3 regions of the Novosphingobium decolorationis genome follow, and region 1 is predicted to be linked to each of the others. Evidence: riboswitches for the same ligand, from Rfam matches in the RefSeq annotation. Region 1 holds a riboswitch; each other region holds the start of a gene.

Region 1 (7,163 bases):
GGCGCCGACGAGGGGCCAGTTCTTGCGCTGCCAGCTGGGTCCCTGCTGGGGGCCGTCAAGGCCCGTATCGGGGGTGAACTCGAAACTTTCGTCGCCCATGGAATCACCTTTTCACGCCAGTATCGTCTCTGCGGCGCATGGAGGAATAGTTTTGGGACACTGTCGGGGGCCGGAGAGGAAGGCGCGGCAGTGGGATTACAGTTCTGTCGGCGTTTGGACGCCTTGTGTTTGTTGCCGTGTGGAGGCGGCACCCCGGAAAAACCGAGAGGCCGCCTCCACCGGAAATAGGATCAGGCCACTTCCTTGATGGCTTCGACCAGCGTCTCGCCCAGAAGCGAGGGGCTGGCGGCCACGCGGATGCCGGCTTCTTCCATCGCCGCGATCTTGTCTTCGGCGCCGCCCTGGCCGCCCGAGACAATCGCGCCTGCGTGGCCCATGCGGCGGCCCGGAGGCGCCGTACGGCCCGCGATGAAGCCGGCCATCGGCTTCTTGCGGCCACGCTTGGCTTCGTCCTTGAGGAACTGTGCAGCTTCCTCTTCGGCCGAGCCGCCGATTTCGCCGATCATGATGATCGACTTGGTCTCGTCGTCGGCGAGGAAGAGCTCGAGGACGTCGATGAAGTTGGTGCCGTTGACCGGGTCACCGCCGATGCCGACGGCCGTGGTCTGGCCAAGGCCCGCGTTGGTGGTCTGGAACACGGCTTCGTAGGTCAGCGTGCCCGAGCGCGAGACCACGCCGACCGAACCCTTCGAGAAGATGTTGGCGGGCATGATGCCGATCTTGCACTCACCGGGGGTGAGCAGGCCAGGGCAGTTGGGGCCGATGAGGCGCGACTTCGAACCCGAAAGGGCGCGCTTCACGCGAACCATGTCGAGCACGGGAACACCCTCGGTGATGGCGACGATCAGTTCGATCTCGGCATCGATGGCTTCGAGGATGGCGTCCGCGCAGCCCGAGGGCGGAACATAGACGCACGAGGCGTTGGCGCCGGTGACGGCCTTGGCCTCGGCCACGGTATCGAACTGGGGCAGGCCCAGGTGATCGGTACCGCCCTTGCCGGGGGTCACGCCGGCAACCATCTGGGTGCCATAGTCAAGCGCGGCCTGGGTATGGAAGCTGCCGGTCTTGCCGGTCATACCCTGCGTGATGACCTTGGTATTCTTGTCGACGAGAATGGACATAGGGTTATTCCTGTTCCTGGGCTGGAGCGGCCTCAAAGGCCGGGGTCCGGTGTACTAGGAGTAATGTATGTCGCGGACCAGAGGCTCCGGTCCGCAACACACAAGTGTATTTGCTCAGGCGAGCGTTTCGTCGATGCCCTTGCAGGCCGCGACCAGTTCCTTGACCGCGTCGATCGAGACCTGCAGGCCTGCCTTGGCGGTGTCGTCGAGAGCGATCTCGATGACTTCCTCGACGCCTTCGGCGCCGATCTTGACGGGAACGCCGACGTACATGCCGTCAACGCCGTACTGGCCTTCGAGGAAGGCGGCGCAGGGCAGGACGCGCTTCTGGTCGAGCAGGTAGCTCTCGGCCATCGAGATCGCCGAGGCGGCCGGAGCGTAGAAGGCCGAGCCGGTCTTCAGCAGCGAGACAACCTCGCCGCCGCCGCCCGCGGTGCGCTTGACGATGGCGTCGATGCGCTCCTGGGTGGTCTTGCCCATCTTGATGAGGTCGGGAACGGGGATGCCCTTGACGGTCGAGTAGTCGACAACCGGGACCATCGTGTCGCCGTGGCCGCCGAGCACGAACGAGGTGACGTCGCGGACCGAGACACCGAACTCCCAGGCGAGGAAGGTCGAGAAGCGGGCCGAGTCGAGAACGCCGGCCATGCCGACGACCTTGTTGTGCGGGAGCCCTGAGAATTCGCGCAGCGCCCAGACCATCGCGTCGAGCGGGTTGGTGATGCAGATCACGAATGCTTCGGGAGCGTGCTCCTTGATGCCTTCGCCCACGGCCTTCATGACCTTGAGGTTGATGCCGAGCAGGTCGTCGCGGCTCATGCCCGGCTTGCGGGGCACGCCGGCGGTGACGATGATGACGTCGGCGCCTGCGATGTCGGCGTAGTCGTTGGTGCCGGTGATCTGGGCGTCGAAGCCCTCAACCGGACCGCACTGCGACAGGTCGAGTGCCTTGCCCTGCGGAATGCCTTCGGCGATGTCGAACAGGACGACGTCGCCCAGTTCCTTCTGCGCCGCGAGGTGCGCGAGGGTGCCGCCGATGTTGCCGGCGCCGATGAGGGCAATCTTCTTACGTGCCATGATGCGTGCTTGTCCTTCCCAAGGCGGGATTGACGGACGAAAAGGGAGCCTGCTTCATCCCGCGAAAGGCAGGCACCGGGTACTTGCAATCGCGGCCCTAGTCCTCTCGGGGGGACATTGCAACCGGGAAAGGGCGCAAGAACCGCCGAATTCGGAGGTTTTTATGATAATAGTTCGCAATTGCATTAAGGCGTGTTGCTGCGGTTTTGGGAACGTATTTCGGCGGGTTTCCGTATGCCGGGCGGGCGGCGTAGGCCTGGCCGGATGGCCCCGGCGGTCCGGATTAGGCCAAGTTCGTTGCGCAAGTGTGCAGGGCTTGTGCGATGCTCGCAAGATGGATGGTCCGAGTCGCCCCGTGGCGTCGGTCTGTTGCTTTGCGTCTCCGGGGCGGGGGCACGAAAAAGCCCCTCGGCCGTAGGGCAAAGGGGCTTCGGAAGGGCGGTTTGCCGGAAGGCTTCAGAAGCCGGTGGCGAGGTGGCTTTCAAACTGTTCGGCCATGCGGCGGTCGAGCTGGCGGCAGATCGAGATCCACCAGGTGCACGAGCGCGTATCGCCCACGAGGCGCGCGGCCTGGGCGTTGTGGCGGGCATGCTCGGCCGCGGACAGGCCGTGCCGGGCGAAGTGCTGAAGCGCTTCGGCCAGAAGGGTCTCGTCGTTCGCGGGCGCGGGAGTCCGGTCGAACTCGCGCGAGACGATCGAGACGTCGATCGAGCCTGAGCGGCATTTGCGGTCGGCGTTGTCGTTGGTGCTGTCGAGCGGGGCCGAGACGCACTGCATGCGTTCGAGGAAGGGGATGGCTCGTCCTTTCGCAGCTGCGAAGCGTATTGCCATTTTGTGGTCGAGGCCTTTCCGTTTCTCCAGAGTCCGGTTCCTCTGCTCCGTAAGAGCGGGTCCGTTAGAGAATCCCTATCACTCAAGGCGCTAAGTCTTTGTGTGGGGCTATGGTTTCCAAATGGTTTACGGCGCCTCGGGAGGCCTCGGAGTGCTGCGGTCGTGTTCGATCCAGCGCCCCGAGTTGCGATATTCGGGGCGCACGCGGGCGCCTGCGGGAAGTCCATCGGCCGCCGGCTCAGACGGGAAAGCCGTCGCGGACAGGGGGGCGCTCCCCGATGTGCCGACCGCAGGTGGCGGGATGAGCGCCCTCGCGAGGTCCTCGTAGGCTTGCTGGATCACGGTCGGATCGCTTTGGGTTTCGGTGGTGGGCGTCAGGGCATCGGCCGCGGTTCTGCGGCGTTCGCTTGCCGGTTCCATACCCGTATAGAAGTAGCGGAACGTGGCCGCACGGCCGGCGGCGCCCTTGAAGCTGTAGAACCGGTGGGCGCCAATGGTCGTCAGGGGCTGGAGGCTGGAGGCCCAGTACGGCGCCACTTGAAGCGTATGGTAATGGGTCGCGAGACCGGCGGGGGCATAGACATCGCCCGACAGCGCGCCCCTCGCCACCGTTTCGGCGCGGTTCCAGAAGTAGGTCGCCGGACGACGGGACAGGGAGCCATCGCAGGTGAAGGAGAACTGGCAGCCCGTGGCGAGCTCGGAGCCTTCGTAGACAACGCCGCACACGGTGTCGGGATAACTGGGGTGCGCGAGGCGGTTGAGGACGACCTGGGCGACGGCGCGCTGTCCGGCGTCGGGCTCGCTCGCGGCTTCGTAGTAGATCGCGCTGGTCAGGCATTGCAGCGCGCGGGAGCGGTCGGTCGGCGAACTGGTGAAGGGCAGGTCGAGGACGTGGAGGGGCTGTGCCGTAGGGTTCTGGCCGATGGCGTGCCCGACAATCGTGCCCGCCAGGCCATCACCCTGGACGGCCTTGTCCGCTTCGAGATAGTAGAACGCCGAGCCCGGGAAGCTGGCCCCCGCCTGCTCGAACGGCATCGGATCGGGCGTGTGGTGCTGGGTGGCGGCGTTGGCGATGCGGAAGCGCTCCCAGGTGCCGGGCATGGCAAAGGCGGTCAGGGCGGCCAACGAGAGTACGGTTCCGATCCGCCTGGTATAGGCGCGGCGCGGTGCGGCGGTGCGGGTGGTGAACCGGCGGGCCCGGCGCTTGCGGGCAAAGCGCCCCTGGAAGTCGGCAGGGCGGCCATCGCGTAAATCGGGCAGGGCAGGCACGCGCGACATGGGGTTTCGTTCCGGATCCTTGGTTCGCCTGCCCCCTCCCCATATCGGGCAGGGGGGCGAGCGTTGGCGGCACTCTCTATACAATACGCATCGTGGGTCGCGGTCACGCCTGTGAGGCGCGTCCCACCTCGGTACATGGATCGAGGTTCGTCAGATTAGGGGAAAGGCTTTAAGAAAGCCTCTGCAAGCTGCCAAGATGGTTCCGCGCAAGGATTGCAGGGCGAGAGGTCTTTGAGTTGCAATTTCCCCATGGCGCACCTAAAGGCCGCGCGCACGCCACGGGTTGCCTGCCCGCGTTGACGCGGGGGCAGGCCTAAGAGGGAAGCCGGTTGCAACTCCGGCGCTGCCCCCGCAACTGTGACCGGGGAGCATCCCCTCCATTCGCGCCACTGAGCAATCGGGAAGGCCGGACGGGGATGCATCGATCCGGAAAGCCAGGAGACCTGCCCGGGGTCGTCGTTTGCAAACCGGGCGAGGGGACCGGAGGGCAGCGGTATGGGGCGCCACTTCGGGACCGGCGCGATCCTTCCGCCATGAACGGCCACACGTTCAGGGGGTTCCGGAAGGGGTATGACATGAAGAGCCGTTATTTCGTGGGCGCCGCATTGGGCGTGGTCCTCGCACCTGTCTGTGCGCAGGCCGCCGAGGCCGGACCGCTCGACGAGACGATCGTGGTCGCCGCGACGCGCACCGAGGTCCCGCTCAGCCAGGTCGGCCAGTCGGTCAGCGTGGTGACGCGCGAGGACATCGAGCGCACCCAGGCGACCACCGCCAGCGAAGTGCTGTCGCGCCTGCCGGGCCTGCAGGTCACCAATTCGGGCGGCTTCGGCCAGCCTTCCAGCGTGTTCATCCGCGGCGCCGACAACGCGCAGAGCCTGGTCCTGATCGACGGCGTGCGCGTCAACGATCCGGGCGACGTGGGCGGCGGTTTTGACTTCGGTGCGCTCACCATCGCCCAGTTCGACCGGGTCGAGGTGGTGCGCGGGTCCTCGGGCGTGCTCTACGGCAGCCGGGCCATCGGCGGTGTCATCAACCTTGTCACCCAGCGTCCCGAGGAAGAGTGGCACGGCCGCGCGAGCGCTGAATATGGCTGGCGTGATCGCCGCCAGGTCTCGGCCTCGGCAGCGGGCCTGGTCGGCCCGGTCGGCCTGACGGTGGGCGGCAACTGGCTCAAGGGCGATGGCTATTCCGCCTTCAACGAGGATCGCGGCGCCACCGAGAAGGACGGCTTTGAAAGCAAGAGCCTGAATGCCCGCGCGCAGGTGGAACTGACCGAGGGCCTCTCCATCGACGGCGGCACCTTCTGGACCCGCGCCAACTACGACTACGACAATACCGGAGCCGACGCGCTCAATGTCGGGTTCAAGCGCGATCTGACGGGCTATGCCAACATCCGCTACGCCGGGCTCGATGACCGCCTGCACGCGCGCGTGGGTTATGGCGTGGTCGACACGCGCCGCATCTCGGACGCAAGGGAAAATGGCACGAACGAGACCAACGGCAAAACAGAGCGCTTCGAGGGGCAGCTCGAATTTACACCGATTACGTTTGTCAGCGTTCTGGTCGGTGCGGAGACGGAGAAGCAGAACTTCAATGGCGCGTTTACTTATAGCGGGGTAGTCTCAGCTTCGAACGACTCGATGAGCATCGACAGCCTTTTTGCCAATCTGACGCTGCGCCCGGTCACCGGCCTCACGCTCAATGGTGGCCTGCGCTACGATGACAATTCGCAGTTCGGGGACCGCACGACTTTTGCCGCGAATGGCGTCTATGCCTTTGCGGGTGACGAAGGGCCTGTGATCCGGGCCAGCTATGGCGAGGGCTTCAAGGCGCCGTCGCTCTACCAGCTATTCACTAATATCGGTTCTCAGCAGCTCGACCCGGAAACGTCGAAGAGCTGGGACGTGGGTATCGAACAGCCCTTCGCGGAAGGCCACGGTGTGCTGTCCGTGAACTACTTTGATCGCAAGGCCAAGAACCAGATCGAATACAGGACAATTGATTTCTATACCTGGGAAGGGGCCTATTTCAATATCTCCCGCGCGCGAGCGAAGGGTTTGGAAGTGGCCATGCAGGTCCATGACTGGCAAGGTTTCGACCTGAACCTTGCGTACACCTATCTTGATGCAAAGAACGGGACCACGGGGTATCGCCTTGCGCGGCGTGCGAAGAACAACATGACCGTAAGTCTCGATAAGCGCTGGGACGTGAACGAGTTCGGCGGGCTTCGCCTTGGCGCTGAACTGCGTGTTGGAGGCGGGCGCTGGGATGATTTGGACAACGCCCAGTGGGTCGAAGGCAACACGGTCGTGAACCTGCGCGGGTCCTTCGCGGTCACGCAGAACGTCGAGGTCTTCGCGCGCATGGAGAACCTCTTTGACGAGCACTACGAAGTGGTGCGCACCTACGGCACGCCGGGCCGCTCGGCCTATGCGGGTGTGCGCGTGAAGATGTGACCTGTACCATTCCTCCTGCTTCCTGGCGTGCCGCTGCGGCGCGCGCAGGCTGGGCGCTCCTTGGCTCGCTGCTGCTGAGCGCGTGCAGCGGCGCGCCCGCGCGTCCGCAGGAGCAGGGGGAAGGGGCGTCCTCGGGGGGGAAGCGGCCGAGCATCGTCTCGCTCAACCCCTGCACCGATGCCATCCTGGCCGAGGTCACCGCGCCCGGCCAGCTGCTCGCGATTTCCGGTTACAGCCACGATCCCTCCAGCACCTCGATGGGGCTGGAGGCTGCCGCGCGCTACCGCGGGGTCTCGGGCTCGGTCGAAGAGGTTGCCGCGCTCGCACCCGATGTCGTTGT
Region 2 (7,163 bases), 1.5 Mb from region 1:
TCCGAAAGCCATCGCCGCAAGCGCGGCTGCGGGGGTCGTATTGGCAATGCCCATTTCGCCCACGAAGAGAAGCTGGGTCTCCTCCTTCACCGCCTGTGCGCCTGCGTTCAGCGCAGCCAGGCAGTCCGCCTCGTCCATGGCCGGTTCGCAGGCGATATCGCCGGTCGGACGATCAAGATCGAGCGCGACGATGGAAAGATCAGCCCCGCACGCCGCCGCAAGTGCGTTGATCGCCGCCCCGCCACCCGCGAAATTGGCGACCATCTGTGCGGTCACTTCGACCGGAAAGGCGCTGACCCCGCGCGCGGCAACGCCGTGATTTCCCGCGAAGACCAACGCCTGAACCACGTCCAGCCGTGGGCGCTCGGCCCCTTGCCATCCGGCCATGAAGACCGCGATCTCCTCCAACCGCCCCAGCGATCCGGACGGCTTGGTCAGTTGGGCCTGCCGGGCGCGCGCGGCCGCGATGGCCCCGGCATCGGGCCCGGGCATCGCCGCAAGCGCATCGAGAAAGGCGGCGCGGTTCTCGAACAGGGTCATGTGCACAGGTATCCTTCGGGCGGAGTGCGGGTGATGAAGTGGCCCTTCACGCCGTCCGGCCAATGGGCGTAGCGCACCACGCCCTCCTCGCTCTCGGCATGGGCCGCCGCATAAGTCAGGATCGCGCGGGCGGCCTCGGCATCGGCCGAGAAGTCGCCCAGCACGTAGCCGACCTTGCCGGGCGCGCGGATGTGGATGGTGCAGAACCGCTTGCAGGCGAAGAGGCAAGGCATGTCCTGCACTTCGACCCCTGCGAAGGCCTCCTCAGCCGCCTTCACCTCGCGCAGGGCCGCGGCGAGGCGCGCGCCGCCGCGCAGCCCCTCACCGTCCTCGCGCGCTTCGGCGGTGTGACGACAGGTGGAGCAGACCACCACCTGCGTCGTGCCCGCCCCACTTTCCTCCAGCGCGCGCAGCATCAGAACCGACTCCGGATACCGGCGTAGACCGTGCGGCCCAGCATCCCGTAACCGCTCGCGGTTTCATAGCGTGTGTTCCCGACATTCTCGACGCGGGCCTGGAAGGTAAGCCCGGGCATCACCTCCATCTGCGCGCGCAGATCGACCAGCCAGTAATCGTCAAGCACGGTCGAACTGCTGGCGCTGGTGAAGGTCTTGCCCGAATAGCGCGCGGCGACACTGGCCCGAACCCCCGCAACGTCCACACCGCCCTCGACGTTGGCGGTATGGCGCGGTACGCGGGCGAGTTGGCGCCCATACGTCGAAGCCTCGGGCGTGCGGTCCTCGGCATTGGTCCAGGTGTAGTTGCCATCGGCGAAGAAGACGCCGAGGCGCGCCGTCGCGGCCAGCTCCAGTCCCTTCGCGTGCGCCTTGTCGACATTGGCATAGTAGCCAAAGCGCGTGGTGTCGGTGCCCGGAATGTAGCAGACCTCGGGCTGGTCGGCGCCGCTCGGGCAATAGGCAAAGTTGATGAGGTTGGTCGTGCGCCGCTCAAACCAGGTGGCCGAGGCGCGCAGGATCTCGCCCAGCCCCTGCTCGATCCCGACTTCCCAGCCCTTGGCCTGCTCGGGCTCGAGATCAGCGACGCCATAGGCCGAGAACATCTGGTAGAGCGAAGGCGCCTTGTAGCCTTCGGAATAGTTCGCGCGCACCACGGTCACGCCGTCGTTGGGCGAGTAGGCCGCGCCCGCGCTCGCCACGGTGTTGCCCCCAAAGCGCGACTGGTGGTCGTAGCGCACGCCGCCATCGAGCGTGAGCCCCTCGAGCGGGGTCACGCGCAACTGGCCGTAGAGACTGTCGGTATCGACCGCGTGGCGCGTCAGCTCATAGGGCACAAGGCTGTTTCCGGGCGAAGCGGTGGTCATGCGCTGCTCTTCGCGCTCGGCGCCGAAGAGCAGCTGCACGGCTTCGTTCAGCGTGAAGGTGCCCTGGTATTCAAAGCGGCGCAGGCGGCCATGCGCGTCGAAGGTGATCTGGCGGATGTCACGCTCAGGATCGAAGTTCTCGCGATCCGAGGTCGTCTGCGTGACCGCAAGCCGGTTGACGAGGCGCCCATCGAACAGGCCGAAGTTGAGCCCGGCATATCCCGACCATTCCTGCGTCGTGCCGAACGCATACGTATCGCCCGAAGACCCGTCGAACTCCGAACGCGCATCCGACCAGTAGCCGCGCAGGTCCAGCGACACGTCAGTGGCCAGCTTGAAGCGGGCCGACCCGCTCGCCGAGGTGCGGCGATAGCCGTCATCCTCGGTCCCGCTTGAACGGGCCGAGATGCCGTCGGTGCGGAAGGTGGAGCCCGCCACGCGCCAGTCGACAAGGTCGCTCGTGCCGCCCACGCCCGCGCGGGCCGACACGGTCTGGTTGGAGCCCGCCTCGGCGGCAAAGCTGCCTTCGAGCGGCTGGGACGCCTGCCGCGTGGTCACATTGACGACACCACCGATGGCGTTGCTGCCCCACAGGATCGACTGCGGCCCACGGAGGATCTCGATGCGCTCGGCATCGTCGAGGAACAGGTTGGAGACGTTGACGCCGCCCGCCGTCGAGGAGGGATCGGACAGGCGCATGCCGTCAATCACCATGACCGTGGTGCCATCATCCGCGCCGCGGATGCGCAGGCTGGTGCTGGTGCCGTACCCCCCGTTGCGCGAGATCGAGACACCGGGCGTGCGCAGCAGGATGTCGGTGACGGAGAAAGTCTGCGCGTCCTCGATAGCCTCCTCATCAAGCACGGTGACACTGGAGGAAACCCGCTCGGCGGCGACCGGGGTGCGCAAGGCGCTGACGTAGATCGTACCCGGAGGAGCTTCCTCTGCATGGGCGAAGGAAGGTGCGAGGACGGACAGCGGGAAAACGAGGGCCGAAACTCCGGCCAGATAGGAAAACTTCAACACGGGCGGGACAATTCCCTTCATGCAAACAACGGTTTGCCCGCCGCTTGCGCTCCGTTGTGGCAAGGAACCGCCGTATCGCAGATCTTCTGCTTTCGAGAAGAGCGCACGACCCGACGCCCCCTGCCCGGATCGCATCCGGCAAGGCGGTGGCTGTCGCTACGCGAGGGATGACCTTGACCAGTGACGGCGCGGCCCTCGAACACCCGGTGCACCCTGCCCGGATGAAGAACGACGGCGTCAGGCAGGTCTCCTGGCTCGCGGGTCAGGGCGCTCCGACCGCCTTCTCAGGACGCATGTCCCAATGGCAGATTGGCCGGATGGCTCGCCGCTTACAGTTGCAGGGGCAGCCCGGGTCTTGCACCCGGTTCCCTTTTGATCCCCTTGCGGGGAACCTGTCGCTTGGGCCCGCGAACTATAGGTCCGTTGCCCGCTGCGCAAGTGCAATATACTTGCGGGAAAGACGATGGTCGCCTAATCGTGGGGGCGCAACGGGTGCCCGAGAGGGCTTAATCGGGAAGTCCGGAAAGGTCGCCAGGAGGCGATCTGGGCCGGCACTGCTCCCGCAACTGTGACCGGGGAGCGCATCGCCACATGCCATTGGGAGGGATCTCCCGAGAAGGCGGCGAAGACGCGCTGTGAACCGGGAAGTCAGGAAACCGGCCCGATGCCGTCGTTTTTTCGCGCGGGCGGGATGAACCGGGCGGACGAGGGCCTCGCGATCTGCGGGGATACCCCTTGGCGGACGACATTCGTGTGTCGCCTCGAAGGGAGCCTGAAATTCATGCCGTACTGCTGAACTTTTTTTCGTTTTCCAGCCAAGGCCCGTTTTGTCGGCTTCCTCTGGCCGTGTCCTTGCATGGGCGCGCGCCAGCGCACCTTTCCCCTTTTCTGCAAGGAGATACCCCGCATGCACCGCTCCCCTGCCCTTTCCTCGACCCGCTTCCAGTGGACGATCTTCGCCATCCTCGCCGCTGTCATGCTGCTCACCCGCTCGCATGCGCTGACGCACATGGAGCATGTGCCCAGCACCGCGGTCGCCAGCTTCTTCGTCCTGGGCTACTTCGTGCGCCGTGCGGCGGGCTTTGCCGGCCTGTTCGGCCTTGCCTACGCGATCGACGTCGTCTCGATGTCGGTGCTGGGGGTCTCGGACTTCTGCTACACGCCCGCCTACGCCATGCTGGTCCCCGCCTACGCGGCGATGTGGATGTCCGGACGCTTTGCCGCCAACCTGCCCGAGCGCCTTTCCTCGCTTCCCACCATGGCGCTCCTCGTCGGCGGCGCAACGGTCGTCGCGCACCTTTGCTCGAGCGGCGGCTTCTACTTCCTGGGCGGACGCTATCCCGACCCGACGCTGGCCGAATTCGCGCCCCGCTTCGCACGCTACTTCCCGCGCGCCCTGGTCGCCTCGCTGACCTGGAGCGGTATTGCCGCAGCCCTCTGGGCGCTCACCCTGAGCGCACGCCCCGACCTGCGCCGCGAGGCCGCGCGGTGAGCGAGGCTTCCAGCCAACCCGAAACCGCCACGCTGAGCGAGGAGGAGCGCCGCCACAAGGTGCGCACCGCCAAGCACAAGAAGGTGGTCGACGCGCGGATCGCGGCGGCCAGGATCGACAAGGGCCTGGTGCTCGTCCTGACCGGCAACGGCAAGGGCAAGAGCTCCAGCGCCTTCGGCATGGTCGCACGTACGCTCGGCTATGGCCGCAAGGCCGCGGTGTTCCAGTTCATCAAGGGCAAGGAAGACGTGGGCGAACGCGCTTTTCTCTCGCGCCAGGACGGCGTGACCTGGGAGAATTGCGGCGAGGGCTTCACCTGGGAAACCCAGAACCGTGCGCGCGACATCGCCGCCGCACGGGCGGGCTGGGAGAAGGCCAGGGCCGCCCTCTCCGATCCCGACATCTCCCTGGTGGTGCTGGATGAACTGACCTACCTCGTCACGTATCGCTACCTCGAACTGGATGAGATCCTGCCCGCAATCCGGGGCCGCCCCGCCATGCAGCACGTGGTCATCACTGGCCGCGCGGCGCACGAGGAACTGGTCGAACTGGCCGACACGGTCAGCGCCATCCGCGACGAAAAGCACGCCTTTCGCGCGGGCGTGCGTGCGCAGGTCGGGATCGACCTGTGAGCCCCTGCGGCCCCGCAACCGAAAGTGCGCAGTGCCCTGCCCTGCTCGTCTCCGCCCCAGCCTCGGGCCAGGGCAAGACGCTGGTGACCGCCGCCCTCGCCCGCCGCCACCGGCGTGCTGGGCGGCGCGTGCGCGTCTTCAAGTGCGGGCCGGATTTCCTCGACCCGATGATCCTTGAACGGGCGAGCGGGGCTCCGGTCCACCAGCTCGACCTGTTCATGGTCGGCGAGGAGGAATGCCGACGCCTGCTCCATGAGGCGGCACAGGACGCGGACGTTATCCTGGTGGAAGGGGTCATGGGCCTTTTCGACGGAGACCCCAGCGCCGCCGACCTCGCCGCACGGTTCGGCCTGCCGGTTCTCGCCGTGCTCGACGGCTCGGCGATGGCGCAGACCTTCGGCGCACTGGTGCTGGGGCTCGCCCGCTATCGCAGCGACACGCGCCTCCTGGGCGTCCTGGCCAACCGGGTGGGCAGTGCGCGTCACGGCGAAATGCTGGAAGAAAGCCTGCCCGAAGGCATCGCCTGGCTGGGCGCCCTCGCCCGCGATCCCGACCTGGCCTTTCCCGAGCGCCACCTGGGCCTTCTCCAGGCCGACGAGATTGCCGATCTCGACGCACGCCTTGACCGGGCCGCGGCCAGCCTCCCGGATGGCGCCGACTGGCTGCCCGAAGCCGTCACCTTTTCCGCCCCGGCCAGACGCCCAGTCCCCGCGCGCTCCTTGGAGGGGCACACGATCGCCGTCGCCCGCGATGCCGCATTCGGCTTCATCTACCCCGCCAACATCGCCTGTCTCGAAGCGCTTGGCGCACGGATTGTCTATTTCTCGCCACTGGAGGACACGGCGCTTCCCGCCTGCGATGCGGTCTGGTTACCGGGAGGCTACCCCGAACTCCACGCCCAGCGCCTATCCGCCAACACGCCCCTGATCACGGACCTCCAAAGCCACCACCGCGCAGGCAAGCCCATACTTGCCGAGTGCGGGGGCATGCTCTTTTGCCTGGAGACCCTTGCCCCGCGTGAGAGCGCATCTGTTCCGATGGCCGGGCTGCTACCCGGCCACGCGGCGCTGCAGCCGCGCCTCGCCGCGCTCGGACTTCAGGAGGTCGCCCTTGAGGGTGGGAGCCTGCGCGGCCACACCTTCCATTACTCGACCATGGAAACGTCGCTGTCGCCGATCGCGCAATCGCGCTCGCCGCGCGGCCGCGCCGGTGAAGACGTGTTTGCAAGCGGTCGTCTCACCGCTACCTACATGCACCTCTACTTCGCATCCGCCCCGGATGCGACGGCGCTGCTTTTCCAGAAAAGCGCAACGCGCGCCGGTGCCGAAAGTCCTGCCGACAGCACCGGTCGCACGCCGCAACCCGCAAGGGCCTGACGGCCTTGCGCCCCTTCAGTGCGCCATGGCTACCAGCGGCGGCGTCGCATCCTCGGACGGCACCACCTCGCCGGCGTCCGCATCGGCGAAACGCCCATTGGCCAGGACGAGACCCTGGTTGACCGCCCAGATCGCGGCCTGAGTACGGTTCTGGACCATGAGCTTGCGCAGGATCGCCTTGACGTGAACCTTCACGGTCGCCTCGCTGATATCGAGACGATAGGCGATCACCTTGTTGGGGTAGCCCATCACCAGACAGTGCAGCGTATCGATCTCGCGCTCGGACAAGAGTTCGCCCAGCTCGACCTTGATCTCGGCCTCCCCCTCGATCAGCGGACGCTTGTGCGCGAGATGTTCGAGCAGCGCGGTGGGCATGACCTTCTCCCCCTGATGGACGAGACGCAGCGACCCCAATAGCGGGTCGGAAGCGATTTCCTTGAGAAGGTAGGCATCGACGCCGCGATTGAAGGCATCGACCATCTGACCAAAGTTGAAGCAGTCCACGAGCGCCGCGATGCGAAGGCCGGGAAAGCGCTCCTTCAAGGGGTGAAGATTATCGATGTCGCCTTCCAGAACGGCGAGGTCGAGAATGGCCAGATCGAGGTTCGACGCCTGTTCGTCGGTCAGCGCATCCTCGCATGAGGGAAAGCATTTCGCACAGGCAAACTCACTTCCCTCAAGTATTTTGCCGATACCTTCACGTATGAGTGAAGTAAAACCGATGATGGAAACATCCACTACGGAATCAAGAGATGTCATCGCCTTTCTCTCCCTAA
Region 3 (7,163 bases), 1.0 Mb from region 1:
CGGTCTGCACCTGGCTGGGCCAGCTGGGCAGATTGCTAGTAATCACAGTCCCATCCGCCGCGATCAGGGCATGAAAGGCGCGGTCCACACCTGACGTTGGCCTGGCGCGTGCTTCGAGCCGCTTGGCCAGTTCGCGCATGCCCTCTTCGGCATAGACCGTTTCCATTTCGGCCAGCTCGGCGCTGACCTGCTTACGTACCGCACCAAGCGGTCGGGACACGGCCAGCCAGAAAAAGGCGGCGAACAACAGCGCCAGCGAACCGCAAAACAGCGCCGCATAGGTCACAGCCAACCGGAAGGAGAGAGATCGGAACAAGTTCTTCATCAAGGGGTGATCATGTATCCGGCGCCACGCACCGTCTGTATCGGCGAGGCTCGTCCTTCAATCTCCAGCTTCTTGCGCAAATTGCTGATATGCTGGTCGATGATGTTGGTCTGGGGATCGAAATTGTAATCCCAGACGCGCTCCAGCAACATGGAACGGGTGACTACACGCCCTACATTGCGGACCAACTCGACCAATAAGCCAAATTCTCGGGAGGTCAGTTCGATACGCTGGCCAGCGCGCCGCACGATGCGGGCCAATGTGTCGATTTCGATATCGGCATGGTGCAGAAACCCACTCTCGACAACAGGTGCCTTTCGGCGCGCCAGCACATCCACCCTTGCCAGCAATTCCGACATCGCAAAGGGCTTGGGCAGGTAATCGTCGCCACCCGCACGCAGCCCTTTGACCCGTTCATCTACATCCCCTAGCGCGCTGATCAGCAAGACGGGGGTTTCGTCGTCGGTGGCACGCAACGCGGCAAGAATCTTCATCCCATCCACGTGTGGTAGCATCCGATCAAGAACGATGACGTCATAGCTTTCGGAGCTGACCTGCATGAGCCCATGCCGGCCGTCGCGGCAGCGAGTAACGACATGCCCGCTTTGGCGAAGCCCGTTTGCGACATGCGCGGCCAGCGCATCGTCATCCTCGATCAACAATATCTGCATCCGGCCCTGCACTCCGATCCATCGCCTTGCCCGCCGTACTGCGTTTATCACAAATCGTGACGATAGAACTTGCGCTCCCGATGGTCGAGACGCGGCTGTGCGTCGGACATGGGCAAAATCAAATGTAGCGTCCATGCCCCACTCATGAGGTGGTGCAAGATGCCAAGGCATGACTGCAGCCTATCCTAATCGGCGCATAGCCCAGTGATTGCGACTGTGACTGCGACGGTGCATGTGCCGGCGATCGGCGGTTCGCATCAGTTCCTCCATTTTCTGCCAGTCGCGTTCGAGCTGGAGCAATCAAGGCAGTGCAAGGTACGGATCTTTGCACCGACGTCCGACGATGCGCACGGCATCGCGGCATTGGCCGACAAGCTGGCCATGCCGCTGCCTGAGATCGTGATCATGAAGATGCCAGGTACTCTGCAGGCTGTGCTGCCGCCTGCGGCGCAGAAAACCGCGAAACTGATGCTGGCGGCAAACCGCATCCGCGATTGCGATGCCATCCTGTGCGCAGAGCGGACGAGCACGATCCTCAAGCGACTACCCGGCCACTGTCCTCCCCTGTTCCATATTCCACATGGGGCCGGCGATCGTGCCGTGGGTTTTGAAGACCGGTTCCGTCATTTCGACAAGGTCTTTGTGGCAGGGGCTAAGGACCGTGAGCGACTGATTGCCGGAGGACGCTGCACGCCGGAAAGGTGTGTGATCGGGGGGCCTGTAAAACTGGCGGCATCGATGCGGGCCGGCTTGAGGCCTCAGCCGCTGTTTCCCGATGACAGGCCTGTCATTCTCTACAACCCGCATTTTCATCGCCGCATGGGTTCGGGCCCTATCATGGCGCGCCGACTAGTGAATGCAGTCTGCGCATCGGATCGCTACAACCTTGTGATTGCACCGCATATTCGCATGGCACGGCACTGGAGCGATGCCCGAAAGCAGGCTTGGCAGGCACTCGCCGTGAAGGACCGCGTGCTTGTCGATCTGGGGTCGGAGCGGTCGGTGGACATGACCTACACAATGGCGGCCGACCTCTACGTCGGCGATGTCAGCAGCCAGATCTACGAGTATCTGGTTCGCCCGCGGCCGTGCTTGTTCATGAACGGCCACGATGCCGCATGGCAGGGCAATCCTGATTATGCGATGTGGGACTTTGGCCCGGTGATCGAGCCCGACGATGATCTGGAGAGGGCGATCCGAAATGCGTTTGAAAGCTGGCCCGCCTATCGTGCTTTGCAGGTAAAACGTACAGAGGCCGCTTTTGACGGAATCGTACGAGATGAGGCTGGCAATGCAGGCTTTGCAGGGGCGGAGCCGTGCCAGCGCATCGCCCACATGATCACCCATTATCTAAGCAATGCGGAACCGGTGAGGGCAACCCGGGAAGGACGAACGGTGCGATCTCATTGGGTCACGCCGGGCCATGATCGGGATTACACAGCAAAGGCTGCTCCAGGCGCATCACTTTAGCGCCAGCAGTGGCCGCTTTCCCGTCTTCATCGTGTACGAGCGGGTATGTGCCCGTCTTCCGCTACCGGCTTAAGTTCCTTTTCAAGCTTCACCAAGTTTGTGCAGCGGCCTGCCCCAGGCACACTCTGGACAAGACGCGGGGCTGCCGATATCCCACGCGGCGACGGTGCCTCGGGAAACCGGGGTGAAAAGGGAAGCCGGTTCCAATCCGGCGCTGTGCCCGCAACTGTGCGCGGTGAGCCTCGCGTCAATCCACTGGATCACTTCGGATCCGGGAAGGTGACGCGGACAGGGCTAAGACCCGCAAGCCAGGAGACCTGCCGTCGCCGTCGTCCATGCACTCGACCGGGACCAGTCGCAGGCATCGGAAGGTTCCGCCGTGACGACACCGTAGTTGGCTTGCCGTGCGATCCTGTTCGGGATTGCGCGGGGGAAAAGGTGTGTGTCGTTGCGCAAGGGTCTTGTCGCCGTGCTGCTGTTGGCAGTCGGATTGTTCGCCGTCTGGATGATCGCCGGGCCGGGTCTGGGCCCGAGGCGTGTGCTGTTCGGGCTCATCTCCGCCCGCAACTCGCAGGTCGCGGCGGACGCGGCCAAGGCGCTGATCGAGGCCGATCCGGGCACGCGTATCGTCCTGCGCACGCCCGAACAGGCGCGCGCCCTGTCCGACGACGAGATGGCCGGGCTCATGCAGGACGCCGACGGGATTCTCCTGGCCGGCGTCTTCGGGGACGACGCCGCGCGGGTGGCGCGGATCGTCAAGGCGCGCGGGCTCGACGTCCCGGTGCACGGCGTGAGCGTGTCGAGCGACCTTTCGTCGGCTCTCCTTGAGCGGATGGCGCACCGGACAGGATCGCCCAAAGCGGCCCGTGCGCTCCATGCCAAGGAGGAAAGCTACTGGCAGGCCCGCGGCACCGAAAACCTTGTGAACCTGTTCGCATGGCTGTTGGGCGACGCCGCCGAACGCAGGGCCGTGCCTGCACCACGGCCAATCCCCCCGATCCGCTTTGGCGCGCGCCAGGGCGCGAAGGACGCTCCGCTGGTCGTCGTCCTCGACTACGAGACCGGCGACCAGGCGGGGGACCGCGACACCCACAAGGAACTGTGCAAGGCCGTGGTTGCCAGGCACCTTGCCTGCCAGTCGCTGTTTGCGGACTGGGGAGCGCCGACCGCCGACGCGCTTGAGCAGCTCAAGGCGCGCCATCCTGCCGCGCTCGTGACACTGGCCGATTTCGCGCTGGGCGGCTCGGAGCGCGAGCGCGCCACCGCCGCGCTCGCGAGTCTGGGCGTTCCGGTCCTCAAGGCGATCCGCAGCGACAAGATGGGTGAGAGCGAATGGCGCTCCAGCGCCGAGGGTCTCCCCTCGAAAAGTGTCTACTACCGCATCGCCATGCCCGAACTGTCGGGCGCGAGCCAGCCCGCGGTACTGGCGCTCGCGGCGGCACCCCGGATCGATCCTCTCACCGGGATCGAGATCCGCCTGAGCCGCCCCGTCGCCCCTGAAATCGACGCGGTGGCCCGGCGGCTGGAGGGCTGGGTGCGCCTGCAGAGCAAGTCCAATGCCGCCAAGCACGTGGCGATCATCTATTACAACCACCCTCCCGGACGCCATAATATCGGGGCCGACAATCTCGACGTGCCCGCCTCGCTGCTCGAGATTCTGCGCCGCATGAAGGCCGAGGGCTATACCACCGGCCCCTTGCCGAAGAGCCCCGACCTGCTCCTTCGCCAGCTGCAAGATCATGGCATCAACCTGCCCGGCGACCCAGAGGCGCTGCGCCGGATGGGCAAGACCTCCGCGCTGCACCTCTCGCTCGCGGACTACCGCCACTTCTTCCAGGCTCTGCCCGATCATATCCGTGACGAAATGGTGGGCGGTCCTCTGTCCGCGCTGGCCGTGGACGTGCGCGAAGCGATCCGGGATCAGCGACCCGAGGCGGCGAGCGAGGCCGTCGACCAGGTCCTCAAGGATCTCGACTTCGTGATCGAGGGCACCCCCGGGGAGCGTGGGCGCAAGGCCAAACGTCTCTCCACGGACTTGCGTGCCGCCTATGGCCGCTACATCGCGGGCGAGCACGATGCGCGTGAAACACAGACGCTCACCCGCGCCTTGCAGGCGCTCGCGATAGAAGGAGTGGCAGGCTGGGGCCCGGCGCCCGGCAAAGTGATGAGCGTCGACGGCGGCTTCGTGCTGCCCGCGCTCCGGTTCGGCAACGTGCTGATCGGCCCCCAGCCCCCGCGCGGTTGGGAAACCGAGGAAGCGCTGCTGCACGCCAACCGCAGCGTGCCCCCGCCCCACCAGTACCTCGCCTATTACGAAGCGCTGCGCCGCAACTTCGGGCCGGACGCGATCATTCATCTGGGACGGCACTCGACCTACGAGTTTCTGCCCGGTGCCCAGACAGGTCTCGCGCGCGAGAGCTATTCGCGGCTTGTCGCAGGCGATGTCCCGGGGCTCTATCCCTATATTGTCGATGGTGTGGGCGAAGGGCTCCAGGCCAAGCGCCGGGGGCTGGCCGTCGTCATCGATCACCTTACTCCGCCGCTGGCCGCGACGCCGCTCTATGATGACCTGCTCGGACTGCGCCAGCTGGTCGAGAGCTACGAAAGCAGCGACAGTTCCTCCGACGGCGAGATGGCACGGCACCGCGCGCTCGAACGTATCCGGGCGAGCGTGCGCAAGCTGGGCATGGACAGCGCCATCGTCGCCGAGATCCGCGAGGAACGCGGGGATGACAGCGTTGCTTTCGAGCACATCGACGCCGAGCTTCTTGTCCACGAAACCGGGCACATGCTGACCCGGATGCAGGAGGACTTCATGCCGATGGGGCTCCACGTCTTCGGACGACCCTGGAACGACACGGCCGTAGACACGATGCTCCAATCCATGGGGGACCGCGAGGCCGAAGCGGCCCTGCGCGCCTCTCCAAAGGCTGAGATGGACGCTCTTCTCGCCGGGCTCGACGGGCGTTTCGTGGTTCCCGGGCCGGGCAACGATCCGCTGCGCTCGCCGCAGAGCCTGCCAACGGGACGCAACTTCTACGGCATCGATTCCAGCCTGGTCCCCGACCGCATCGCCTGGGATGTCGGCGCCGCCATGGCGCGCAGGCCCGCTCCCGCAAAAGGCGGCCGCGCGGTCGTGCTGTGGGCCTCGGACACGGTGCGCGACGGCGGTGTAACCATGGCCTTTGGCCTGTCGCTGCTGCGCGTCGAGCCGGTCTGGAACAGCCGGGGCATCCTGACCGGACTGAAGCGGCGTCCCGCAAGCCGGAACGCCCCGCGCGAGGACGTGACATTCGTGACCTCGGGGCTCTTCCGTGACCTTTATGGAGAGCAGCTCAAGTGGCTCGACAAGGCTAGCCTGCTCGCACTCGACGCGTCCTCGCGTACGATTGCGCACTCGCACCCCGAACTCGCGGACGCGCTTGAAAGCGCGCTGGCCCCGCTCGGTGAACTGCGCGCGCCGGGACGCGAGAGCCTGGCTGCAAACCGCATCGCCGCCGCCTGGGTCAAGACCATGACCGAGGACGAGAGCGCGCCCACACCCGAGCGCGCCCGCGCTGCCACGCTGCGCGTGTTCGGTCCGGCGTCCGGGGAATACGGCGCGGGCGTCAACCGGCTGGCCGAGCGCTCGGGTTCATGGTCGGATCGCAAGGCGGTGGCCCGGGTCTACCAGGGACGGATCGGCCACGCCTACGGTGTCGGCCTCGATGGACAAAGCCACGCGCTCGCCTTTCGCCAGCGACTTGCAGGGATCACGCAGACCTTCCTTGGCCGATCGAGCAACCTCTACGGACTGGTCGATAACAACGACGCCTTCGACTATCTGGGCGGTCTCAACCTTGCGGTGGAGCAGGCCAGCGGCAAGACCCCGGATGGCTATATCATCGACGCCAGCGATCCGAAGGCGCCCGACATGGCCCCGCTCAAGGTCGCGATCCTTACCGAGCTGCGCGCACGCCAGCTCAATCCGGCCTGGATCAAGTCGCTCATCCCGCACGGCTATGCCGGTGCGCGCACGATGAACTTCGCCTTCTTCGAGAATCTGTGGGGCTGGGAAGTGACCGATCCCAATCTCGTGCCGGATGCCATCTGGGACGATGTCTACCAGACCTACGTGAAGGATCGCCACGGCGTCGGCGTCGAGAGCTTCCTCGACGAACCCGACAATCGCCCGGTCAAGGCCAACATGCTCGCGGTCATGCTGGTCGCCGCGCACAAGGGCTACTGGAAGGCCGACGACGCGACGGTGGCCGATCTCGCACACCGCTTCGTTACCACGATTGCGAAAGCCGGACTTCCCGGCAGCGGGCACACCAGTCCCGATCATCCCATGTTCGGGTGGGTGCGCACCAAGGTGTCGCCGGTTGATGCCAAGGCGCTCGACGGCGTGCTCGCAAGGGCCCGGGGCGAAACCGCGTCGACCTCACAGACATCCCCCCCACCCCAAGAGATGCACGAGGTCCGCCCGCTCGACCGGCTTGCCGAAGCCGCCACCAGCGGCCCGGGCCTCGCGCTCCTGCTTGCCGTTCTGCTTGCCTTGTTCCTCACAGGCCTTGCCTGGAGCCGGAGACTACCTCGATGACCACGTCGCTCGACCAGGCCCTGCACGCACTTGTCGGCCTCCTGCTGTGGCCGGTGATCGCCGCCTTGCTGTCTCTTGCTTTCCTCGCGGTGCTCGACGCCGGGCTGGCACTGGG

Evidence for each region. A riboswitch is a leader RNA that binds a small molecule or an ion and turns the genes downstream of it on or off. The one in region 1 is predicted to bind cobalamin.
Region 2: it holds a riboswitch for cobalamin, as region 1 does, so the genes downstream of both, HT578_RS04840 (TonB-dependent receptor plug domain-containing protein) here and HT578_RS19565 (TonB-dependent receptor plug domain-containing protein) in region 1, are expected to answer to the same signal.
Region 3: it holds a riboswitch for cobalamin, as region 1 does, so the genes downstream of both, HT578_RS14950 (cobaltochelatase subunit CobN) here and HT578_RS19565 (TonB-dependent receptor plug domain-containing protein) in region 1, are expected to answer to the same signal.

The regions. Positions count from the first base shown of each region.
Region 1 is NZ_CP054856.1:4,207,131-4,214,293, forward strand. Features, by position in the region: gene HT578_RS19540 (2-oxoglutarate dehydrogenase E1 component) at 1-99, opposite strand, end outside; gene sucD (succinate--CoA ligase subunit alpha) at 291-1,181, opposite strand; gene mdh (malate dehydrogenase) at 1,296-2,258, opposite strand; gene HT578_RS19555 (hypothetical protein) at 2,715-3,089, opposite strand; gene HT578_RS19560 (cell wall hydrolase) at 3,216-4,367, opposite strand; cobalamin riboswitch at 4,631-4,832, shown strand; gene HT578_RS19565 (TonB-dependent receptor plug domain-containing protein) at 4,943-6,823, shown strand; gene HT578_RS19570 (ABC transporter substrate-binding protein) at 6,820-7,163, shown strand, end outside.
Region 2 is NZ_CP054856.1:1,062,137-1,069,299, forward strand. Features, by position in the region: gene cobT (nicotinate-nucleotide--dimethylbenzimidazole phosphoribosyltransferase) at 1-540, opposite strand, end outside; gene HT578_RS04835 (DUF1636 domain-containing protein) at 537-956, opposite strand; gene HT578_RS04840 (TonB-dependent receptor plug domain-containing protein) at 956-2,887, opposite strand; cobalamin riboswitch at 3,111-3,298, opposite strand; cobalamin riboswitch at 3,361-3,566, shown strand; gene HT578_RS04845 (hypothetical protein) at 3,795-4,379, shown strand; gene cobO (cob(I)yrinic acid a,c-diamide adenosyltransferase) at 4,376-5,011, shown strand; gene HT578_RS04855 (cobyrinic acid a,c-diamide synthase CobB) at 5,008-6,387, shown strand; gene HT578_RS04860 (LuxR C-terminal-related transcriptional regulator) at 6,403-7,163, opposite strand, start outside.
Region 3 is NZ_CP054856.1:3,210,629-3,217,791, forward strand. Features, by position in the region: gene HT578_RS14935 (sensor histidine kinase) at 1-325, opposite strand, end outside; gene HT578_RS14940 (response regulator transcription factor) at 325-996, opposite strand; gene HT578_RS14945 (glycosyl transferase) at 1,213-2,466, shown strand; cobalamin riboswitch at 2,614-2,805, shown strand; gene HT578_RS14950 (cobaltochelatase subunit CobN) at 2,909-7,048, shown strand; gene HT578_RS14955 (MotA/TolQ/ExbB proton channel family protein) at 7,045-7,163, shown strand, end outside.